DNA from 3 places in the Mesorhizobium sp. M0898 genome. Region 1 is predicted to be linked to each of the others. Evidence: predicted binding sites of a transcription regulator. Region 1 holds the regulator's gene; each other region holds the start of a gene.

The links. The regulator HrcA, encoded in region 1, represses chaperone genes, less so after heat shock. The targets are predictions, from matches to a motif close to GTTAGCACTCNCNNNNNGNGAGTGCTAAC.
Region 2: NKH90_RS15820 (co-chaperone GroES) is a predicted target of HrcA. The motif match lies at 1,862-1,890, and genes of this name have one in related genera.
Region 3: groES (co-chaperone GroES) is a predicted target of HrcA. The motif match lies at 2,097-2,125, and genes of this name have one in related genera.

The regions. Positions count from the first base shown of each region.
Region 1 covers NZ_JAMYOE010000044.1:27,712-35,206, forward strand. The annotation lists gene hemW (radical SAM family heme chaperone HemW) at 1-990, opposite strand, end outside; gene rdgB (RdgB/HAM1 family non-canonical purine NTP pyrophosphatase) at 987-1,634, opposite strand; gene NKH90_RS28985 (VOC family protein) at 1,649-2,059, opposite strand; gene rph (ribonuclease PH) at 2,093-2,809, opposite strand; gene hrcA (heat-inducible transcriptional repressor HrcA) at 2,955-4,067, shown strand; gene NKH90_RS29000 (hypothetical protein) at 4,103-4,300, shown strand; gene NKH90_RS29005 (PQQ-dependent sugar dehydrogenase) at 4,401-5,756, shown strand; gene NKH90_RS29010 (LysE family translocator) at 5,844-6,461, shown strand; gene cysK (cysteine synthase A) at 6,627-7,495, shown strand, end outside.
Region 2 covers NZ_JAMYOE010000012.1:103,798-111,292, reverse strand. The annotation lists gene NKH90_RS15840 (Hsp20 family protein) at 1-364, opposite strand, end outside; gene NKH90_RS15835 (hypothetical protein) at 710-922, shown strand; gene NKH90_RS15830 (DUF982 domain-containing protein) at 1,059-1,322, shown strand; gene NKH90_RS15825 (usg protein) at 1,437-1,706, opposite strand; gene NKH90_RS15820 (co-chaperone GroES) at 2,046-2,360, shown strand; gene groL (chaperonin GroEL) at 2,418-4,049, shown strand; gene NKH90_RS15810 (hypothetical protein) at 4,153-4,368, shown strand; gene NKH90_RS34865 (DUF982 domain-containing protein) at 4,365-4,994, shown strand; gene NKH90_RS15800 (GNAT family N-acetyltransferase) at 5,191-5,688, opposite strand; gene NKH90_RS15795 (ABC transporter permease) at 5,685-6,701, opposite strand; gene NKH90_RS15790 (sugar ABC transporter ATP-binding protein) at 6,698-7,495, opposite strand, start outside.
Region 3 covers NZ_JAMYOE010000016.1:83,279-90,773, reverse strand. The annotation lists gene NKH90_RS18380 (MarR family winged helix-turn-helix transcriptional regulator) at 1-212, opposite strand, end outside; gene NKH90_RS18375 (hypothetical protein) at 348-779, shown strand; gene NKH90_RS18370 (BBE domain-containing protein) at 748-993, shown strand; gene NKH90_RS18365 (bifunctional helix-turn-helix transcriptional regulator/GNAT family N-acetyltransferase) at 1,034-1,969, opposite strand; gene groES (co-chaperone GroES) at 2,187-2,483, shown strand; gene groL (chaperonin GroEL) at 2,546-4,201, shown strand; gene NKH90_RS18350 (TetR/AcrR family transcriptional regulator) at 4,295-4,894, opposite strand; gene NKH90_RS18345 (zinc-dependent alcohol dehydrogenase family protein) at 4,990-6,000, shown strand; gene NKH90_RS18340 (OsmC family protein) at 6,060-6,506, shown strand; partial or broken gene NKH90_RS18335 (nuclear transport factor 2 family protein) at 6,523-6,907, shown strand; gene NKH90_RS18330 (LysE family translocator) at 6,933-7,495, opposite strand, start outside.

The sequences.
Region 1 (7,495 bases):
CGCCAGCCTCAGCCCCATCAGCAGGAACTCGTCGGCCTCTTCCGACCGCGTCAGGATCTCGCCGCCGGTAACGCCATGGCCCTTGGCCTCGACCAGATTGGCCCAAGTCTCCGGCATTTTCTCGGCGATCGTCACCACGCGCCGGCCATTTTCGACGAACCGGCCATGCGCGCCGGGACCGACGCCGACATATTCGCCATAACGCCAGTAGGTGAGATTGTGCCGGCTTTCGGCGCCGGGCCTGGCATGGTTGGAAATCTCGTAGGCCGGCAGTCCGCGCGCGGCGGTGATCTCCTGTGTCAACGCGTAGAGATCGGCGGCAAGCTCATTGTCTGGAATGATGAACTTCCTTGCCGCATGCAGCGCATGGAACGGCGTGCCTTCCTCGATGGTCAGCTGATAGAGCGACAGATGGTCTGCGGCGTGGCCGATCGCCTGCTCGAGCTCCGCCTGCCACGCTTCCGGCGTCTGACCGGGCCGCGCGTAGATCAGGTCGAACGACAGCCGTGGGAATATCTCGCGCGCCAGGCCGATCGCATGCAGGGCCTCATCGACATTGTGCAAACGGCCGAGGAAGCGCAGATCCTTGTCGTGCAGCGCCTGCACGCCAAGCGATACCCGGTTGACGCCGGCCGCGCGATAGCCGCGAAAGCGCTCGGCCTCGACGGAGGAGGGATTGGCCTCCAGTGTCACCTCGATGCCATCAGGCACCGTCCAGTTCTTCGCCACTGCATCCAGCACCGCCGCCACGGTCTGCGGTTTCATCAGCGATGGCGTGCCGCCGCCAAGAAAGATACTGGTCACCTCGCGCGGCCCGGTGCGGCCGCGCATCGTCGCCAGCTCGGTCTCGAAGGCGCGGGCAAAACGCTCCTGGTCGACCGGCTGGTGGCGGACATGGCTGTTGAAGTCGCAATACGGGCATTTGGCCGCGCAGAACGGCCAGTGGACGTAGACGCCGAAACCAGGCCTGCGGTCGAGCAGCATGGTCATACGGCGGCCAATCGGGCTTGCGCGAATTTCTGGAAGGCGCGGGCACGGTGCGACAATGCGGTTGGCTGGCCGGGCTTCCAGCCATGCTTGTCCTTCGCGCTCATCTCGCCGAAGGTCTTCTCGAACCCATCGGGCAAGAACACCGGATCGTAGCCGAAGCCGAGCTCGCCGCGCGGCGGCCATACCAGCGTGCCCTCGACCTCACCGCGACAATATTCCGCCTGGCCATCGGGGAAGGCCAGGCAGATGACCGCGACAAAGCGGCCCTTGCGCTGGGCAGGCGTGATCGCGCCAACTTCTTGCAAGGCCACTTCCGTGCGCTGCATGGCCATGCCGAAGTCGCGGGAGCCGTCCGGCGTCTCAGCCCAGTTGGCGGTGTAGACGCCGGGTGCGCCGTCGAGCGCATCGACACACAGGCCGGAATCGTCCGACAGCGCCGGCAATCCAGTGGCCTTGGCGGCGGCCAAGGCTTTTATGAGGGCGTTCTCCTCGAAAGTGGTGCCGGTCTCGTCCGGTTCCGGCAGGCCGTATTCCTTTGCGGACTTCGCTTCAATGCCGAATGGCGCCATCAGATCGGCGAATTCTCGCAATTTGCCGGCGTTGTGGCTTGCGACGATGATCTTATGCCCATCAAGCGAATGAATAGTTGGCGAATGCATCAGATGCCCCAAATTCGTGGCTCGGCGAATTCGATCGAATTGCCGGAGGGATCGCGAATATAGATCGAGCGGCCGCCTTGCGGCCACTCGAACTCGCTTTCGATGGCGATTTTCTTCGCCTCAAGATGCGCTTTCCAGCGTGGGATTTCATCCGCGCTTGCGGCGAAGCAAAGATGGCCATGGCCGACCGCGCCATGCGGCGGCACGGGCAGCTTGGCGTCGGCCCGCGGCGGCACTTTGGTGGCCTCGGCATTGAAGATAAGCAGCACGCCGTCGCCGCAGCGGAAGAAGAGATGCCTGCCATCGACCTTACCGAGCAGATCGAGCCCGAGCACGCCCGAATAGAACCGTTCCGCGGCAGCAAGGTCGGTCACGTAGAGTGCTGATTCCAGGATTGCGGAAGGAGTCACAGGATCGCCAATCTCATCAATATTGGACCGCAGCTAAGCCACCGCCATTTGCTGCAAGCTGACCAGGCGCTGAATGCCTTTCTTGGCGAGCCCCATCAGCGCCGCGAACTGCTCTTCCGAGAACGGCTCGCCCTCGGCCGTGCCTTGGATCTCGACGATGCCGCCCTTGCCGGTCATGACGAAATTGGCGTCGGTGCCGGCCGAGGAATCCTCGATGTAGTCGAGGTCGATGACCGGCTGGCCATCATGGATTCCGCAGGAGATTGCCGCAACGTGATCCTTCAGCACCTTGCTCAGGCTCGCCATCTGGCGGGCTTCCATCCAGCGCAGGCAGTCGTAGAGCGCCACCCAGCCGCCGGTGATCGAAGCGGTGCGCGTGCCGCCGTCGGCCTGGATCACGTCGCAGTCGACGGTGATCTGCTGCTCGCCGAGCGCCTGCAGATTGACCACGGCGCGCAGGGAGCGGCCGATCAGCCGCTGGATTTCCAGCGTGCGGCCGCCTTGTTTGCCGGACGAAGCCTCGCGGCGCATGCGCTCGCCGGTCGAACGCGGCAGCATGCCGTATTCCGCCGTCACCCAGCCCTTGCCGGAGTTGCGCATCCAGCCCGGCACCTTTTCCTCCAGGCTGGCCGTACACAGCACATGCGTGTCGCCGAACTTCACCAGGCACGAGCCTTCCGCATGCTTGGAGACGCCGCGCTCGAAGGAGATGGGGCGCATTTCGTCGAATTGGCGTTTGGAAGGGCGCATTCAGGCTTCTTTCTTTCTTCGGAATCTTGGCCGGGGAATCTTGGCCGGCTTGTAGCCGCACGGGGCGTGACGCGCAAAGGAAAATGGACCGGTTGCGCCGACACCGCGGAAGTCTATATCTTCGGGGCGGAGGTTTTGGCTCGAAATGACAAAGGCAGTCGATCCCGGTTTGCAGTCGCACGTGCTCCCCTCGCACGCGCTGCAATCGCCCGCGCTTCAATCGCTCGACATGCGTTCGCGCGACATCTTCCGGCGCATCGTCGATTCCTATTTGAGGGATGGCGAGCCGGTCGGTTCGCGCAGCCTGTCGCGCATCCTGCCGTCGTCGCTGTCGCCGGCCACCATCCGCAACGTGATGAGCGACCTTGAGCATCTCGGCCTGATCTATGCGCCGCACATTTCGGCTGGCCGGCTGCCGACCCAGGCAGGCCTGCGCTTCTTCGTCGATGCTTTCATGGAACTTGGTGACCTCTCCGACGAGGAGCGCCGCACCATCGAGGCCCAGGTGCGCGCCTCCGGCTCGGGCGCGACGCTGGAGCATATGCTGACCGAGGCCAGCCAGATGCTGTCCGGCATGTCGCGCGGCGCCGGCCTCGTGCTCGCCGCCAAGAATGAGGCGGCGCTTAAGCACATCGAATTCATCCAGCTCGAGCCGACCAAGGCGCTGGCCGTGCTGGTCTCGCAGAACGGCGACGTCGAAAATCGCGTCATCGATCTGCCCGCCGGCATCACCATCTCGCAATTGCACGAAGCCTCTAACTTCCTCAACGCCCATATCCGCGGTCGCACCCTGGCCGAGGCGCGGGTCGAGATCGCCCGCATCAAGGAAGAGACCAGGGCGGCCCTCGACACGCTGTCGCAGGATCTGGTCGAGAAGGGCCTGGCGGTCTGGGCAGGCGCTGAAAGCGGCGTGCCTGGGCGGCTTATCGTGCGCGGTCGCGCCAATCTCCTGGAAAACGTCACTGCCCAGGCCGACATAGAATTGCTGCGGCATCTGTTTGAGGATCTGGAGACGCAGGATGGGCTGATCCAGCTTCTCGACCTCGCCGAGGCAGGCCCAGGCGTGCGCATATTCATCGGTTCGGAAAACAAGCTGTTTTCGCTGTCTGGCTCCTCGCTGGTGGTGGCACCCTATCGCGACAAGGACGCGCGTGTCGTCGGTGCGCTCGGCGTCATCGGGCCGACGCGGCTGAATTATGCGCGCATAGTACCGATGGTCGACTATACGGCGCAGCTGATTTCGCGCATGCTGAGCTAGGAGCCGCCGCGGCCTGCCGCAAGGAGGAGAAAAGAATGGCGCTGGAATCGTTCAAGGCCCAGATCAGTCTGCTGCTCGAAGAAATGATCAACCAGCCAGAGGATCAGCACGAGGTACAAGAGCAGTTGCGCGAGAAGCTGCAAGAGATGCGGGCGATGGGTTTACCGCTGCCGGCCGATCTGGTCGCGCTGGAAAAGCGCCTCGACGACGACTTTTACGCCTCTGGCAACTGAACGGGTTCGGCTTCAAATCCTCGTGTGCTGGACGGCCGCTTGGAACGATCAATACCTGATGCCGTTTGCCCCTGTTCGAGGCGAATCCCGGAGGACGTTGATGATCCGATCTGGCGGCTTTGCGGCCTTGGCCGCTGCCCTCCTTGTTGCGACACCGGCAGCCGCCCAGCAGGCGGATCAGAATGTGCTCAAAGGCGAAGCCGCGTTTGGCGATTGGCACGCCGACAGGCCTGGCGTCCGACGCCTGATTGGGCCGCGAGACATGCCGGCAGCCGACCCCGCCCAATCCGCTTCGAACGGCGCCGGCGTGGCGGAACGGCCCGAAAGCGCCAAGCCAGAATTGCCGTCGGGCTTTTCGGCTGAAATGATCGCATCCGGCATCGTCAATCCACGTGTCGTGCGCGTCGCTCCGAATGGCGACCTGTTTGTTGCCAACAGCCATGCCGACCAAATACGCGTCTATCGTCTCGCCGAGGGCAGCGCCAGGCCCATCGAGAAAGCGATCTTCGCCAAGGGGCTCAATTATCCCTACGGCATCGCCTTCTATCCGCCAGGAGACAAACCGCAATGGGTTTATGTCGCGAACAGCGACAGCATCGTCCGCTTCCCCTATCGCGATGGCGACCTGAAGACATCCGGCAAACCAGAAACCATTGTCGCCAAAATCCCGTCGGGTGGTCACACGACCCGCGACATCGCCTTCTCGCAGGACGGCAAAACGCTTTATTTGTCGGTTGGCTCCGCCTCGAACGTCGCCGAGGATATAGGCAAGGAGCCGGATAGCGGCCTCGACGCCTGGGCCAAATCAAAGCCGCTCGGGGCGGCCTGGGGCTCCGAGGACGGCCGTGCCGATGTGCTCGCCTTTGACCCGGATGGGAAAAATCCGCGAACTGTCGCCACCGGCCTGCGCAACTGTACGGGCATGACCGTGCAGCCCGCCACCGGCGCATTGTGGTGCGTCGTCAATGAGCGCGACGAACTCGGCGACAATGTGCCGTTCGAATTTGCAACGGCGGTCAAGGACGGCGGATTCTATGGTTGGCCTTGGTACTACATCGGCAATAACGAGGATCCGCGCCATCAGGGCGAGCGGCCAGACCTCGCCGGCAAGGCCACTGTCCCCGATGTATTGATGCAGGCGCATTCGGCGCCGATGAATATAGCCTTCTACGACGGCAAGAACTTCCCGGCGGATTATCAGGGTGACGCCTTCGTCGCCATGCATGGTTCGTGGAACCGTGGCGCCAGGACCGGTTACAAGGTGGTGAGGCTCAAATTCAGGGATGGCAAGCCGACAGGCGAATATGAGGACTTCATGACCGGCTTCGTCATCTCGAACGACGCCGTCTGGGGCCGCCCGGTCGGTGTCGCGATGGCCAAGGACGGCTCCCTGATCGTCACAGAGGACGGTAACGGCACCATCTGGCGCGTTACCTACGAAGACGGCCGCTCCTGAACGGCGGTGTCGCCTGCTGCGCTGGCGCAATCGAATCCGGCCCGAGGGAATTCACCCAACTTCAACATTGTGCGACAAGCGCCAATCATGACACTCACCGGGTTCCTCGCCTATAGTGCTGCCCTCGGCATCGCCGCGGCCATCCCCGGCCCAGGCGTCACCGCGCTTGTTGCGCGTGCTCTGGGTTCCGGCTTCCACTCGTCGCTGGCCATGTCGTTCGGGCTGATGCTCGGCGACCTGACCTATCTCACTGCCGTGGTGCTCGGCCTGGCTTTCGTCGCACAGACTTTCGGCATGGTCTTCCTGGCCATCAAATGGCTGGGCGTCGCCTACCTCGCCTTTCTTGGCTGGCGTTTCTGGACGAGCGGCATCACGCCCGAAACGGTGGAGGCGAAGAAAGGCAAGGGCGGCTTGGCATCCAGCTTTGTAGCCGGCCTTGCCGTCACGCTCGGCAATCCGAAGACGATGATCTTCTATCTTGCCATCACCCCGACCATCGTCGATCTGAAGACGATCACGCTGGCCGATTACGGTATCCTCGTCGCGCTCACCATCGTCGTCTTGCTCGTCGTGCTGGTGCCCTATCTGGCGCTGGCGGCCAAGGCGCGCTGGTTCCTGAAGTCGCCGCGGGCGCTGAGGGCACTCAACCGCACCGCCGCCGGCTTTATGGTCGGCGCGGCGGCGGCAATTGCCGCCCGCCAATAGATCTCTTTCGCCAATCCGCCCAACGATTGCCACGCCTTGCAAAGGCGGGGGTACTCAGCACGAACTTCACTCGGATATTTTTCGATCGACAGCCTATCTTGCGCGGTGGATGGCTCTATCCTATGCCCGCGCGACTCTTGCCGCTTTACCTCTGGGAGGAAATCAATGAACAAGCCCGCCACCCCCACACACGTGCCCGGCCGCGGCCGCATCTACAATTCGATCACCGAGACGATCGGTGACACGCCGCTGGTGCGGCTTGATAAATTCGCCAGGGAGAAGGGTGTCGTCGCCAATCTGCTGGCCAAGCTCGAATTCTTCAACCCGATCGCCTCGGTCAAGGACCGCATCGGCGTGTCGATGATCGAGGCATTGGAGGCTTCCGGCAGGATTACGCCCGGCAAGACCACCCTGATCGAGCCGACCTCGGGCAATACCGGCATCGCGCTCGCCTTTGCCGCCGCTGCCAAGGGCTACAAGCTGATCCTGACCATGCCGGAAACCATGTCCGTCGAACGCCGCAAGATGCTGGCTCTGCTCGGTGCCGAACTGGTGCTGACCGAAGGGCCGAAAGGCATGAAGGGCGCCATCGCCAAGGCGGACGAGCTGGCGGCAACGCTGCCCGACGCTGTCATTCCGCAGCAATTCGAAAACCCGGCCAATCCGGAAATCCATCGCCGCACCACGGCCGAGGAAATCTGGAACGACACCCATGGCGAAGTCGATATCTTCGTTGCCGGCATCGGGACCGGCGGCACCATCACCGGCGTCGGCCAGGTGCTGAAGAAGCGCAGGCCCTCGGTGCATGTCGTCGCCGTCGAACCGGAAGCCTCGCCGGTGCTGTCGGGCGGCCAGCCAGGCCCGCACAAGATCCAGGGCATTGGCGCCGGCTTCGCGCCAAAAATCCTCGACACGACGATCTATGACGAGATCGTCAAGGTCTCGAACGAGGATTCGGTTGCCAATGCACGGCTCGTCGCTCGGCTCGAAGGTGTGCCGGTCGGCATCTCGTCGGGGGCCGCCCTGCAAGCGGC
Region 2 (7,495 bases), on a different contig from region 1:
GTACCAGATCGATGCTGAGCAGGCCGTTGTCGAGCGAGGCGCCTGCGACCTTGACGTGATCGGCAAGCTCGAAACGGCGGGTAAAGGGCCGTGTGGCGAGGCCATGATGCAGATACTCCGCGTTGTCCGGCTCCTTGTGCTGGCCGGAGACAATCAGGAGGTTGGGTTCATGAGTGATTTCGAGGTCGTCCTCGGAAAACCCGGCTACGGCGATGGTGACGCGGTAGTTGTTCTCGCCGCTGCGCGCGATGTCATAGGGCGGCCAGGCGTCGAAGGCCTGCGGAGCATTTTCCAGCAGGTTGAAGACGCGGTCGAAGCCGATGCTCGACCGATAGAGCGGGGAAAAGTCGAATGCGGTTCTCATAGCTACATCCTCCATCGAGCAACATAGATACGAGGGGCGCCAAAGAGCTGGCGCTCCCTGGTTCCGCCGGCCCCATTTCGGCGACCGGTGCCTTCGATCTGGTTATTGTCCGCCGCAAGTCAAGACCCGGTGGCTCTCGCGTTGCCGGTTTTTCGGGCCGGTTTTCGATCGGTTCGGCGAGGCTGCCAATCTCGCCACAAGTGGGGAGATGTCCGGCAGGAGATCGCCTGTCTGGTTTCAATTGCCAACGCTGACTTCCCCGGCCGGTTATTGTCTGCAGCAGGTCAAGACCCAGATTTCTTGTGTTGCCGGGCCCGTTCCCGGCACTCGCAGATGGAGCTGACCATGACACGCGACGAGATCATTTCTGTGCTGGGCCCGGTCGACGAAGCCGTGATCGCCGACATTGCGGCGACGGACGGGACGGTCCAGGAATTGCGCGAGGCCCTGGCCTGGATCGCCGCCGACGAGGCGCTGGTGAACGAGGGCCGACCGCTGCCGACGGCAAGGGTAGCGACGCTGATCGAACTGCTGCAAGGGCCGGACGAGGAGGAATAACCGGCTGTTGCGCGATGCTCTTGAACCGCGCAAGGGGACGAACCATGTCCTTCAGCGGCGCCGGCCGGCCGCCGGTGCCGCCAGCACAACGTTGCTTGCTCAAACAAGAAGACGATCAGAAAACAAGGAGGAAGTGATGGACGACGTCCGCTTCGCCGAGCCGATCACGTTGAAATTCCAATCCAGCGAGCGCAAGGTCGCCAGCAGTTGGGAAGCCATCGAATGCATGCGCCAGCAGTGGCCGGACCGTGCACGCGGCCGGAGCTGGCGCACCGCCTATCGGACCTGCCGCGATGCGCTCGACGGCTGGCGCACCGCGCGTGATGCGCGCAAGGCCTTCGTCAGGGCGGCGCGCAAGGCTGGATTGCTCGCCCGCAAGCCTGTCGACCACGCCGGCTAGTCCGGACGCCCTCCGATATTGTGAGATCCAAAACAAGTGGGGGAGAGTCAGCTACCTCTTTCCCCCGCTTCGGAGGCACTTTGTTTGCTGTCTGGCGGCAGATCGGCTTGCTCCTCAGTGGACGGTGATAATGCCGTTTACGGCCCGCCATTCGGACGGTTGGATCAGACGGTGATGAGCCACGCGCACCGAATGCAGCGGGCCTTCGATCTCGCGCTCCCAGAAATCGAGGAAATGCTTCAGCGTCGGGAAATCAGGGGCGATATCGTATTCCTGCCAGATATAGAGCTGAAGCAGGCTTCGATGATCGGGCAGACGGTAGTGGATCTCCGCCGTGGTGAGGCCAAACCCTTGCATCTGGAGCTGAAAGTCCCTGCTGGTCATGCAATCCTTCCTTTCCCAATGAACCTCGGTCTGCAAAACGCCTCGCCTTCCACATAGGTTCCAGCCGCCGGCAAGCGGCTCAGGAGACGGACAGATTTGGAAATCCGGCCGGGTCATCGCGCCGGAAACGGCGAATGTGCGAACAATTACAGCGTATTGGCACTCTCAGGCGTCGAGTGCTAAAATTTTTGCATGATCCTCTTGAAAGCTGAAAAAAGCGCGACTAGTTCGTATGCGCGCGATGCTTGAAGAAGGGATCGCGCACCCCGTGCCGGGCCGATATTGCCGGTCCGGTCAGGAGGATGTTCGAAAATCTGTTTGTCCCGAGAGGAGAACGACATGGCGTTCCGTCCATTGCATGACCGCATCCTGGTCCGCCGCATCGAGGTCGACGAAAAGACCGCGGGCGGCATCATCATCCCCGACACCGCCAAGGAGAAGCCGCAGGAGGGCGAGGTCATTGCCGCCGGTCCGGGCGCGCGCGACGACAGCGGCCAATTGCAGCCGCTCGACGTCAAGGTCGGCGACCGCATTTTGTTCGGCAAATGGTCCGGCACCGAGATCAAGCTCAATGGCGAGGATCTGCTCATCATGAAAGAGAGCGACGTGCTGGGCGTGATCGAAGCCACGGGCGAGATGAAGAAGGCTGCCTGAGCGGGGCCTGAACAAGCATTCCAGTCAACGAAAAGCTGCCTATCGAGGAGTGTTCCAATGGCTGCCAAAGATGTGAAATTTCATACCGAAGCCCGCGAGAAGATGTTACGCGGTGTCGATATGCTTGCCAATGCGGTGAAGGTGACGCTCGGTCCCAAGGGCCGCAACGTTGTCTTCGACAAATCGTTCGGCGCGCCGCGCATCACCAAGGACGGCGTGACGGTGGCAAAAGAGATCGAGCTCGAGGACAAGTTCGAGAACATGGGCGCTCAGATGGTCCGCGAAGTTGCTTCGAAGACCAGCGACACCGCAGGCGATGGCACCACGACCGCGACGATTCTTGCTCAGGCCATTGTCAGGGAAGGGGCCAAGGCGGTCGCTGCCGGCATGAACCCGATGGATTTGAAGCGCGGCATCGACAAGGCGGTCGACGCCGTGGTCGCCGACCTGAAATCCAATGCCCGCAAGGTGACCAGGAACGACGAAATCGCTCAGGTCGGCGCCATCTCTGCCAATGGCGATGCCGAGATCGGCCGCTTCCTCGCAGAGGCGATGGAAAAGGTTGGCAATGAGGGTGTCATCACTGTCGAGGAAGCGAAGACCGCTGAGACCGAGTTGGAAGTGGTCGAAGGCATGCAGTTCGACCGTGGGTACCTCTCGCCCTATTTCATCACCAATCAGGATAAGATGCGCGTCGAACTCGAAGAACCCTATGTGCTGATCCACGAGAAGAAGCTGTCCAACCTGCAGGCCATGCTTCCTGTGCTCGAAGCCGCCGTGCAATCCGGCAAGCCGCTGTTGATCATCGCCGAGGACGTCGAGGGCGAGGCGCTGGCGACGCTGGTCGTCAACAAGCTGCGCGGCGGCCTGAAGGTCGCGGCCGTCAAGGCACCGGGCTTCGGCGATCGCCGCAAGGCCATGCTGGAGGATATTGCCATCCTGACCGGCGGCACGGCGATCTCGGAGGACCTCGGCATCAAGCTCGAGAACGTCACACTGGAGATGCTCGGCCGCGCCAAGAAGGTGCTGATCGAGAAGGAGAACACCACCATCGTCGACGGCGCCGGCCGCAAGGATGAAATCCATGCGCGCATCAGCCAGATCAAGGCGCAGATCGAGGAAACCACCTCCGACTACGACCGCGAAAAGCTGCAGGAGCGGTTGGCCAAGCTCGCCGGCGGCGTCGCCGTCATCCGTGTCGGCGGCTCGACCGAGATCGAGGTCAAGGAGCGCAAGGATCGCGTCGACGACGCCATGCACGCCACACGCGCGGCGGTTGAGGAGGGCATCCTGCCCGGCGGCGGCGTGGCGCTGTTGAGAGCGGCGAAGGCGCTCGATAATGTCGTCGTCGACAATCCCGATCAGAAGACCGGTGTCGACATCGTGCGTCGCGCCATCGAAGCGCCGGTGCGCCAGATCGCCGAGAATGCCGGCGCCGAAGGTTCGATCATCGTCGGCAAGCTGCGCGAGACGACCGACTTCGGCTATGGCTGGAACGCGCAGACCAACGAGTTCGGCGACCTCTACAGTCAAGGCGTCATCGACCCGGCCAAGGTCGTGCGCACTGCCCTGCAGGGTGCCGCCTCCGTTGCCGGCCTGCTGGTGACGACCGAGGCGATGGTGGCCGAGAAGCCGAAGAAGGAAGCTGCCGCGCCGGCCATGCCCGGCGGTGGCGGCATGGACTTCTAAGGCCAGGCTTCCAAAGCGCGACTTCGAAACGGCAGATGGACCGTGTCCGCCAAAAGCGGGCACGGTCTTGCCGGTCCGGGACTAATGCTGAGCAGGTGTTGCCATGGATATGATGGACAGTTTTGGAAAGATCGCGGCGCCGACCCGCCCGAAAAACGATTTCAACTATGAAGCCGACTGCAGGGCGGCGCTGGCGCCTTTGGTCGACGGCTTGCTGGATATGGCCGAGTCGGCCGGCTGGGACCGCCGCAAGGCGGCCTACACGCTGATGTTTCTGTCGGCTCAACGCGTGGGGGCCGGCACGGAGGAGCGCAAATGATCGCGGCGCGGATGCGCGAATGCCTGCGCCTGCTGCGTTGGTCGGAAACCGATTTCGCCGAAGAGGCGGGATACCCGCTCGCCAAGGCAAAGGCGTGGCTCTACGGGCGCGAACATCCGCCGCTGGGCGTGGCGGCCTGGCTCGAGGCGCTGGTCAAGGTGCATCGGCTGCTGCCGCGGCCGGGCATGCAAGCCGTATTGCATTCGTCGATCGACGCCGTCCTGCAGGCGGATCGAAGCGCCCGCGCGGTTGAGTTCCGAAAGGAGCCGATTGAGCCAGGAAAGGAGAGTGTCATGGATCGTGCTTCGTTCGACAAGCCGGTTACCATCCTCACCGGCCTCGGTACGCCGACGAAGATAGAAAGCGCGGCTGAGGCTTATGCACTTTTGGCTGAGTGGCCGGCAACGAGCCGGACGGCCGCGCATGACATCGCCGCAAAAGCGTGCCGTGCAGCACTGGAAGGAGAGATCGACGCCGAGACGGCGCGCGCCACCTTCGTTGCCTTCGCCCGCCGCAACGACCTGCTTGCGCCGCAGACGAACGGGACGGTTGCCGGCGAGAGCGTTGCTGGCGCCACGGTTGCCGACTGGGCAACGCGCGCACAGCGCGTCAACGCCCCGGCCTGAGCGGTTGGAGAAGTCGCCAATCTCCCCCCTTGAGGGGGAGATGTCGCCGAAGGCGACAGAGGGGGTCGGTACGTCCTGGCGCGACGCCATGTTGGACGAAAGAGAAAGTTGGCGCCTCACGCGCGGCTATCCCCTCTGGCCTGCCGGCCATCTCCCCCTCGAGGGGGGAGATTACGCGCTCAGCCGCTTTCGCCTACTAAGCCATCGGTAGCAGCCGGCGCATGATCAGCGAGGCATGGCCGCCCACCCCGTGTGCAGCCGGCCGGCGCTCGACGACCTCGAAGCCGTGCTTGCGATAGAAGGCGATTGCGCGGTCGTTGCCCTCGATCACTTCCAGGGCGATGCTGGGAATACCCGCATGCGCGGCAAGAACGGCATGCAGCAGGTCGGCGGCAAGGCCGGTGCCGTACTCTGTTTTGTCTATATGGAGCCGCTCGAGCATGACCTCGCCTTTGTCGTCCATCGCTGCCATCGCATAACCGGCGAGCGAGCCGTCAGCCCGCTCGGCGACGAAGGACATCTTGTTGTCATCCCCGAGCTCGGCCGCCAGCCGCTCCGGCGCGTGCCTCTCATCCGACAGCCGTGCCATCGTCTCGGCACCCAGGATCGGCGAATAGGTGTGTCGCCAGGACCCTCCAAGCAGCCGCGACACCGCCGGAACGTCCTGTTCGGTCATGGTTCTTATTTGGGTCACCGCCTTACCCGCGATTTCAGCCAGCGGTCGAAGGCCACGGCGAGGATGAGGATCAGGCCGATGACGATGCTTTGCGTGTAGGACGAGACGTTGTTGAACTGCAGCCCGTTCTGCAAGACGCCGATCAGCCCTGCACCGACCACCGTGCCGCCGACGCTGCCGATGCCGCCGAACAGCGAGGTGCCGCCGATAACGACCGCCGAGATCACCGTCAGCTCGTAGCCGATGCCGGCGACGGCTTCGGAGGAGTTGAGCCGCGCCGACAAAACGAAGGCGGCAAGGCCGGCGAAGAAGCCGACGATAATGTAGACCGAGATCAGGATGCGGTCGACACGCAGGCCGGAGAGCCGTGCCGCCTCGGCATTGCCGCCGACGGCATAGACCGCGCGGCCGTAACGTGTGTAGCGCAGCACGATATGGCAAAGGATCGCGGCAATCGCGAAGATGATCGCCGGCACCGGAACCGGGCCGATCAGGCCGGTACCGAACCAGCGCATCGAGGCGTCGAAGCCGGAAATCGGGCCGCCATTGGAAATCGTCAAGGTCAGGCCGCGAAACACGGTGAGGCCGCCAAGCGTGACGACGAAGGGCGGCACTTTCAGCCTGGTGATGGCAAAGCCCTGGACGCCGCCGGCCACGGCACCGACGACGACGGCCGCGAGAAGGGCGGCGAACCAGCCATAGCCCTGCGTGCCCGTTGTCGACAGCGACAGCGTGTTGGCGGTGCCGCCCTTGGCCACCACCGCCGCGACCATGCCGCAGAAGGCGAGCAGCGAGCCGACCGACAGGTCGATGCCGGCGGTGAGGATGACGAAGGTCATGCCAAGCGCGATCAGGCCGGTGATCGAGATCTGGCGCATGATGTTGAACAGGTTGATCGGGTCGATGAAGCTCGGCTTCAGCACGGTGAAGACGACGATCAGCAACGCCAGGAACATCAGTGGGCCGAAACTCATCAGCAGCCGCGCAATATTGACACCGCCGCGCTGGCTCCGTTCGGTCGTGCTGGTCATTGCGTTGCTTCCTGCTTCTGGTCGAGCGCCATCAGTTCCATCAATTTCTCCTCGGTCGCCTCGACGCCGGGCATCTCGCCGGTAATGCGCCCGCGCCGCATGGTGACGATCCTGTCCGACACCGCAAGCACTTCGGGCAGCTCGGACGAGATCATCATGATGGCGATGCCGCGCGCGGCGAGCTCCACCAGGATCTGGTGCACTTCCGCCTTGGCGCCGACATCGACGCCGCGCGTCGGTTCATCGACGATCAGTACCTTGGGATCGCGCGCCAGCCAGCGGGCAAGGATCACCTTCTGCTGGTTGCCGCCGGACAGGCCCTCGATCGCCTGCTCGGGCGAAGCCATGCGGATCGACAGCATCTTCCTGTAGTTCGCCAGCGCCTCGCGTTCGCGCCGCTCGGCCATGAAGCCGACACTGGAGTAGCGGTCGAGCGCGGCGATCGAGAAATTGGTGAGGATGGCGAGTGCTGCGAAGATTGCCTGGTGCTTGCGGTCCTCCGGCACCAGGCCGATGCCGAGCTCGATGGCGTCGGCGGGTGAGGCGGGCGCGATCGGCTTGCCGTCGAGCCTGATGGTGCCGGCGGCAATGCGGTCGGCGCCGAAGATGGCGCGGGCGAGCTCGGTGCGGCCGGAGCCGACGAGCCCGGCGACGCCGAGGATTTCGCCCGCCTTGAGGTCGAGATCGACGCCTTCGAGCACGATGGCGTGCGGCGCCTGCGGATCGCGCACCGTGCGCAGGCCGCGCACCGAGAGCCGGACGTCGCCGGCGACGTCGCGCTGCGTCGGCCTGGC
Region 3 (7,495 bases), on a different contig from region 1:
TCGACAAGACGCGAGACGCTGATCGGCTCGATCTCAAGAAGCTCGGCAAGCCGCGCCTGCGCGACACCCGCCTCCTTGGCGACACGTACCAGAAGCCGCCATTGCGCTGAAGAAAGGCCGAAACCACTGGCGCGCGCCTCGAAGCGCTTGCGCATCAGGCGCTGCACGTCGTGGATCAAAAAGCCTAATCTGTCGATGCCGTCGGAAACCATGAGCGACATATATAATAAGCGTGCTCATAATTCAAGGAGCCGGATTGTGCCAGAAGCCGGCGAGTGTGCATGGCAGTTGGTGCAGGGCGATCGTAGTTAGCAATTTATTACGCCGGGCGCTTGTAACGCGAAGCGATGCGGTTCTCGAGCGGCGCCCCGGATGAGCTGAGCCTGGATGCAGCGCTTGTGACGGCGCCCTCGGGCGAACGCTTCTTCAGCATATCGGCGTGCTACATCGGCCCACTCGACGAAGGCCAACAAATCATTCAACCTCTGAGAGAGTATGGCACGCCAGTTGAGCGCCGGATTGCTCCTGTCCCCTATCTTCAAATCCAATCGGCCGGGGACAGCCTCTTTCCGCGCGGGCGGCGCTACTACTGGAAGGCGCAGTTCATGCGCGAAATCACAGATCAGGCGATCGATACCATGCTTGCGGCTTACATGACTGCACCCAGCGAATCGCTTCTGGTCCTGCAGCAGGTTGGCGGCGCCATCTCGCGAGTACCGATGGACGGAACGCCCTACGCCAATCGGGATGCGCTTTACGATCTGGGACTACCCGTCTGACGACGAAACGCACATCCGATGGGCGCGCGACCTGTGGGATGCAATGAGACCGTTCTCGACCGGCGGCGTCTATGCGAATAATCTCGGCGAAGAAGGCACTGATCGGGTTCTGGCGGCTTACGGCGAGAATTATCCGAGGTTGGCCGCACTAAAGAACAAGTATGATCCCACCAATTTCTTTCGCTTGAACCAAAACATTAAGCCTGCGACCTGAGCGACCGCCCCAGGCCGATGCTCGAAATTCTGCGGCGCTGCTACAGCTCCAAATTCCAGTTCTGGCCGACCAGATCCTTGCCGAAGGAATGGTGGCGCTCCTCGTTGGTCAATTTAAAGCCCGCAGCCTCATAGATGTGGCGAGCGGCGGCGAGCACGCCGTTGGTCCACAGCGTCAGTGTCGTGTAACCCGTGGCGCGGCAAAAGCCGATACATTCCTCGACCAGCCGCTTGCCGATGCCGAGGCCGCGCGCCGACGGCTCGACATAGAGCAGGCGCAACTTCGCCACCGCGTCCGACTGGCGCACGACGAAGACCGAGCCGACGACCTCGCCTTGCCGCTCGGCGATCCAGCTGCGTTCCCATTTCGGATCGAAGGATTTGACGAATGCGCCGAGGATTTCGGCGACCAGCGCTTCATAGGTTTCGTCCCAGCCATATTCCTGCGCGTAGAGCAGGCCCTGGCGATGGATAATCCAGCCGATGTCGCCGATTTGCAGAGGCCGCAGCATATAGGGAATTTTGGGCTCGGTGCTTCCGCCCAGCAGACGCTGCACCGTCTGCATGGCCCTGACCAGCCTGTCCTGTTCGGGAACTGGAAGCCGGTCGAGCAATGCCGCGACCTGGTCGTGCGAACCCTGGTTCAGCGGCGCGAAGGCCTGCCGCCCGGCCTTGGTCAGCGCGATCGTCGAACGCCGTGCATCCGTCTCGATCGTGGCGCGCTCGACCAGATCACGCTCCTCGAACTTCTTCAGCAGCCGGCTGAGATAACCGGCATCGAGGCCGAGATCGCGCCCAAGGTCGGTGGCGGTCAGGCCATCGCGATGCGCCAGCTCATAGAGCACTCCCGCCTCGGTCAGCGAGAAGGTGCTTTTCAGCAGCCCTTCGTCGAGCAGCCCGATCTGGCGGGTGTAGAAGCGGTTGAAGGCCCGCACCGCGTCGATCCGCTCCTTGCCTGGGTGATGATGAATGGTCATGGCATCCTCCTCCCGGCAAGATCAGCGATTTAGTTGACTTAGTCAAGTATCCGTTTGAAGCAATTGTCCTGATGATGCTCACCGGGCGCCTTGACTCGCGCGAGTTGCCAGCCTATTTCAGCGCCACGTTAGCACTCCCCCAAGATGAGTGCTAACCACATGTCCGGCGCCGCCGGACGGAGGAACTGTTCTCACCATTCTCATCGAGGAATAAAAAATGGCAAAGTCGAAGTTCCGCCCGCTTCATGACCGCGTGGTCGTTCGTCGGGTCGAATCCGAATCCAAGACCGCGGGCGGGATCATCATCCCCGACACGGCTAAGGAAAAGCCGCAGGAAGGCGAGATCATCGCCGTCGGTTCCGGCGCCCGTGACGAAGCCGGCAAGCTCGTCCCGCTGGACGTCAAGGCCGGCGACCGTATCCTGTTCGGCAAGTGGTCGGGCACCGAAGTCAAGCTCAATGGCGAAGACCTTCTGATCATGAAGGAAGCCGACATTATGGGCATCATCGGCTGAATATCGGCCTCACCCTCATTTAAATCTTCGGGCTCAATCCAAGCCCCTGCCAGGAGCTAAAAATGGCTGCCAAAGACGTAAAATTCTCCCGCGACGCTCGCGAGCGCATGCTGCGCGGCGTCAACATCCTCGCCGACGCGGTGAAGGTCACGCTCGGCCCCAAGGGCCGCAACGTCGTCATCGACAAGTCGTTCGGCGCACCGCGCATCACCAAGGACGGCGTCACCGTCGCCAAGGAAATCGAGCTTGAAGACAAGTTCGAGAACATGGGCGCGCAGATGGTTCGCGAAGTTGCTTCGAAGACCAACGACATCGCCGGCGACGGCACTACGACCGCGACCGTTCTGGCACAGTCGATCGTCCAGGAAGGCCACAAGGCGGTTGCAGCCGGCATGAACCCGATGGACCTCAAGCGCGGCATCGACCTCGCCGTCGCCGACGTCGTCGCGACGCTGATTAAGAACGCCAAGAAGATCAAGACCTCGGAAGAGGTTGCCCAGGTCGGCACCATCGCCGGCAATGGCGACGTGTCGGTCGGCTCGATGATCGCGGAAGCGATGCAGAAGGTCGGCAATGAGGGCGTCATCACCGTCGAGGAAGCAAAGACCGCCGAGACCGAGCTTGAAGTCGTTGAAGGCATGCAGTTCGACCGCGGCTATCTCTCGCCCTACTTCGTCACCAACGCCGAGAAGATGGTTGCGGATCTGGAAGACGCCTACATTCTTCTCCACGAGAAGAAGCTCTCCAATCTGCAGGCCATGCTGCCGATCCTCGAGGCCGTCGTGCAGACCTCGAAGCCGCTGGTCATCATCTCGGAAGATGTCGAAGGCGAGGCCCTGGCCACGCTGGTCGTCAACAAGCTGCGCGGTGGCCTGAAAATCGCCGCCGTCAAGGCGCCGGGCTTTGGTGATCGCCGCAAGGCCATGCTGGAAGACATCGCCATCCTCACCGGTGGCCAGGTCATTTCCGAAGACCTCGGCATCAAGCTCGAGAATGTCGGCCTGAACATGCTCGGCCGCGCCAAGAAGGTGTCGATCTCCAAGGAGAACACCACCATCGTCGACGGCGCCGGCAAGAAGGCCGAAATCCAGGGCCGCGTCGCCCAGATCAAGCAGCAGATCGAGGAGACCACCTCGGACTACGACAAGGAGAAGCTGCAGGAACGTCTCGCCAAGCTGGCGGGCGGCGTTGCCGTCATCCGCGTCGGCGGTGCGACCGAAGTGGAAGTCAAGGAAAAGAAGGACCGCGTCGATGACGCCCTCAACGCGACCCGCGCGGCCGTCGAAGAAGGCATCGTTCCCGGCGGCGGCGTCGCACTGCTGCGCGCTTCGCTGAGCATCAAGGCAACCGGCGCCAACTCCGACCAGGCCGCCGGCATCAACATCGTGCGCCGCGCGCTGCAGGCTCCGGCCCGCCAGATCGCGGCCAACGCCGGTGCGGAAGCATCGATCGTTGCCGGCAAGATCCTTGAGAACAAGGGGGCAACCTTCGGCTACAACGCCCAGACCGGCGAATATGGCGACATGATCGCCATGGGTATCGTCGATCCGGTCAAGGTTGTGCGCACGGCTCTGCAGGACGCGGCCTCGGTCGCCGGCCTGCTGGTCACCACCGAAGCCATGATCGCGGAGGCTCCGAAGAAGGAGTCGGCTGGCGGCGGCATGCCTGGCGGCATGGGCGGCGGCGGCATGGGCGGCATGGGTGGCATGGATTTCTAATCCAGCCAATCTCGCAAGCTTTCGGAAAGGGCGGCAGCGATGCCGCCCTTTTTGTTTGCTTCATAGCGGGCTGCCCCGGCTCAAGCGGCGATATCAATGCACCGCGGCAGTGGCACTCTTGGCCGGCAAAGCGCCCTCAATCAGCGCCGCGACCTCATCGGCTACCGCCAGCACCGGGGCGCGGTCGTGGGTGGCGCGTGCGATCACCATCAGCCCTTCCAGCGATGATTCGACCAGCAGTGCCAGCGCATGCGCGCGGCGCTCGGGCACCCCTGCCCTGACGAAGGCCGCCCTGAGCAAGCCTATCCATTGCTCGAAGGCGGAGCGGCACAACTCGGCCAGTTCCGGCATGTCGATCGGCGAGTCCAACACCACGGGCGCGATCGGGCAACCGAGCGTGAACCGATTGTCTTCCAGCATGCGCGCGACCGACTGGTAGATGTGGTGGACGGCCACCGCCGGGTCCTTTTCGGCTGCAAGGGCCTCGCCCAGCCTTTTCGAGACGTCCTCGACGCTGTCGCGCGTCACCTCGATGACCAACTGGTCCTTGCCGCCCGGAAAATGAAAATAGAGCGAGCCTCTCGGCGCGCCTGAGGCGCTCAATATGTCGTTGAGCGAAGTGCCGTGATAGCCGCGCTGCCGAAGCAGGCGCCCCGTGGTCTCGAGTATGCGGGTACGGGTGTCGTTCGCCATGTCAACCTCTGTCAGGAGTGAGCATTATAGACCTTGCCTCGAATATGACAATCGGTCTACATAATATGTAGATCAGTCTACATATCGAGAGGCAAATGCGCAGCTATCGTCTTGAAGGAACCTGCGGGACCAAGTGCCTAGTGATGCGCGACGAGGCGCAGCCGACGCCGAAGCCGCACGAGATCGTCGTGCGTGTCCGCGCCACCGCGCTCAACCGCCGCGATACGATGATCCTCAACGGCACCTACCCGCTGGCGCCGCGCCAAGGCGTTATCCCGCTGAGCGACGGCGCCGGCGAAGTCGTTGCCGTCGGCGAGGCCGTCACCCGCTTTGCCGTCGGCGACCGCGTCACCGGCAGTTATTTTGCGCGCTGGATCGATGGCCGCATCAATGCCGGTCTGATCGACCAGCTTGGCTGCACGCTGGACGGGATGCTGGCCGAATACGCCGTGCTCGACGAGCAATGGGCGGTGCGGCTTCCCGATCATCTCGACTGGCATCAAGCGGCGACACTAACCTGCGCCGGCCTGACCGCCTGGAATGCCGTGACGGCGGCCGAAATGCCGAAGCCCGGCCAATGGGTTCTTGTCATCGGTTCAGGTGGCGTCGCGCTATTTGCGCTGCAATTCGCCAAGCTGCTCGGCTGCCGTGTCGTGGCAGTCAGCTCGCGCAACGAGAAGCTGGACCGGCTGCAGGCGCTGGGCGCCGACCTCGTCGTCTCGACCGCCGACATGCCGGAATGGGGTGCTGCGGTACGAGAGCAGACCGGCGGCATCGACCTCGTCGTCGAGACCGGCGGCCCGCCGACCTTCGCGCAGTCGATGATCGCCTGCGCGCTTTACGGGCGCATCGTGCTTCTCACCATACAGGATGCGAAAGGCGGGACGGTGCAGATCCCCGGCCCGGTCTACCAGCGCAGCCTCGCCACCATCAGCCGCCTGTTCGTCGGCAATCGCACCAACCTCGAAGCCATGCTGCGCGCCATCTCGGTGCATCGGCTTAAGCCTGTCATCGACAAGGTGTTCGCCTTCGACGAGGCCAACGACGCCTATCGCTATTTCCAGCAAGGCGACGTCTTCGGGAAAGTGGTCGTCGACAGCGCCTGACTGGTCCGCCCCAAAATCTGATCGACCCCTCAAATCAAAGGAGAGACACAATGACCATTATGACCATTCGTGAAGCAGAGGCCCAATGGCAGGGATCGTTGAAGGAAGGTTCGGGCCGGCTGAAGCTCGGCAGCGGCGTCTTCGAAGGCGCCTACTCGTTCCCGTCGCGTTTCGAGAACGGTCCCGGCACCAACCCCGAGGAATTGATTGCGGCGGCGCATGCCGGCTGCTTCTCGATGGCGCTGAGCGCCGTCCTCGGCCGCGAAGGTTACACTCCCGCACGCATCCACACGATCGCGAAAGCGCATCTCGGCGCCACCGCGGCTGGACCGACGCTGACCCGTATCGAGCTGGAAACCGAGGCAAGCGTCGCCGGGCTGGCGGCGGGGGAGTTCGAGCGGCTGGCGCAGACGGCCAAGGAGAGCTGCCTCGTGTCGCGGGCGCTGGCCGGCGTCGCAGTGATCACGCTCAAGGCCCGCCTCATCGAAACCGCTACCGATCACTGAAGGGAAGGAATATCCAATGACACAGGAACTCGTCATCGACATCGCCGCCGCCAAACGCTCCGCCGAAACGGCCGAGATCATGCGGCTACAACGACGTCTTCCAGCGCCACGACCCGTCGGCGCTCGACGATCTGGTGGCGGAAGATTGCGTGATCGAAAACACCACGCCGGCCCCGGACGGCGCCCGCCGCATCGGCAAGGGCGCCTGCGTCGAACTGTGGTCGGCGATCGCAACCGGACCCGGCACGCGCTTCGACATTGAAGAAACTTTCGTCGCCGGCGATCGGGCGACGATCCGCTGGCGCTACTGGATGGGCGACGGCAATTCGCTGCGCGGCGTCAACCTGATGCGCGTGGCGGACGGGCAGATTGTCGAGGCCATGGGCTATGTGAAGGGATAGATTTGAATGCCCGCGACCTTCCTGTCTACCGGTCCGCCAGCGCCAGTTTGGCGCCGAGCATGACAAAGGCTCCGGCGAAGGTACGGCGCATCCAGGTCAGCACCTTTGGCCGCGACACGACATGGCTGCGGATTGACGCCGCGAAAACGCCGTAGCCGACAAAGACCACGAAGGTGAGCAGCATGAAGACGCTGCTGAGCTCCAGCATCTGCGACAGCGCATGCGGTTCGGTGGTGCTGACGAATTGCGGCAGGAAGGCAAAGAAGAAGATCGACAGCTTCGGATTGAGGATGTTGATGAGGATGCCCGAAGTGATCACCTTGCCGGCCGAGCGCGGCGCCACATTTTCGTCGACGCTCAGGCCGCCCTTCTCCTTCAGCGTGTTCCAGGCCATGTAGAGAAGATAGGCGACGCCGAGATATTTCAGCGTCTCGAAGGCGACGGCACTGGTATGCAGCAGCGCCGCGAGGCCGGTGATGGCGGCCGCCATGTGCGGAATAATGCCGAGCGTGCAGCCGAAAGCGGCAATGATGCTGGCGCGCGCGCCACGCGAAAGCCCGGCGCTCAGCGTATAGAGAACGCCGGTAC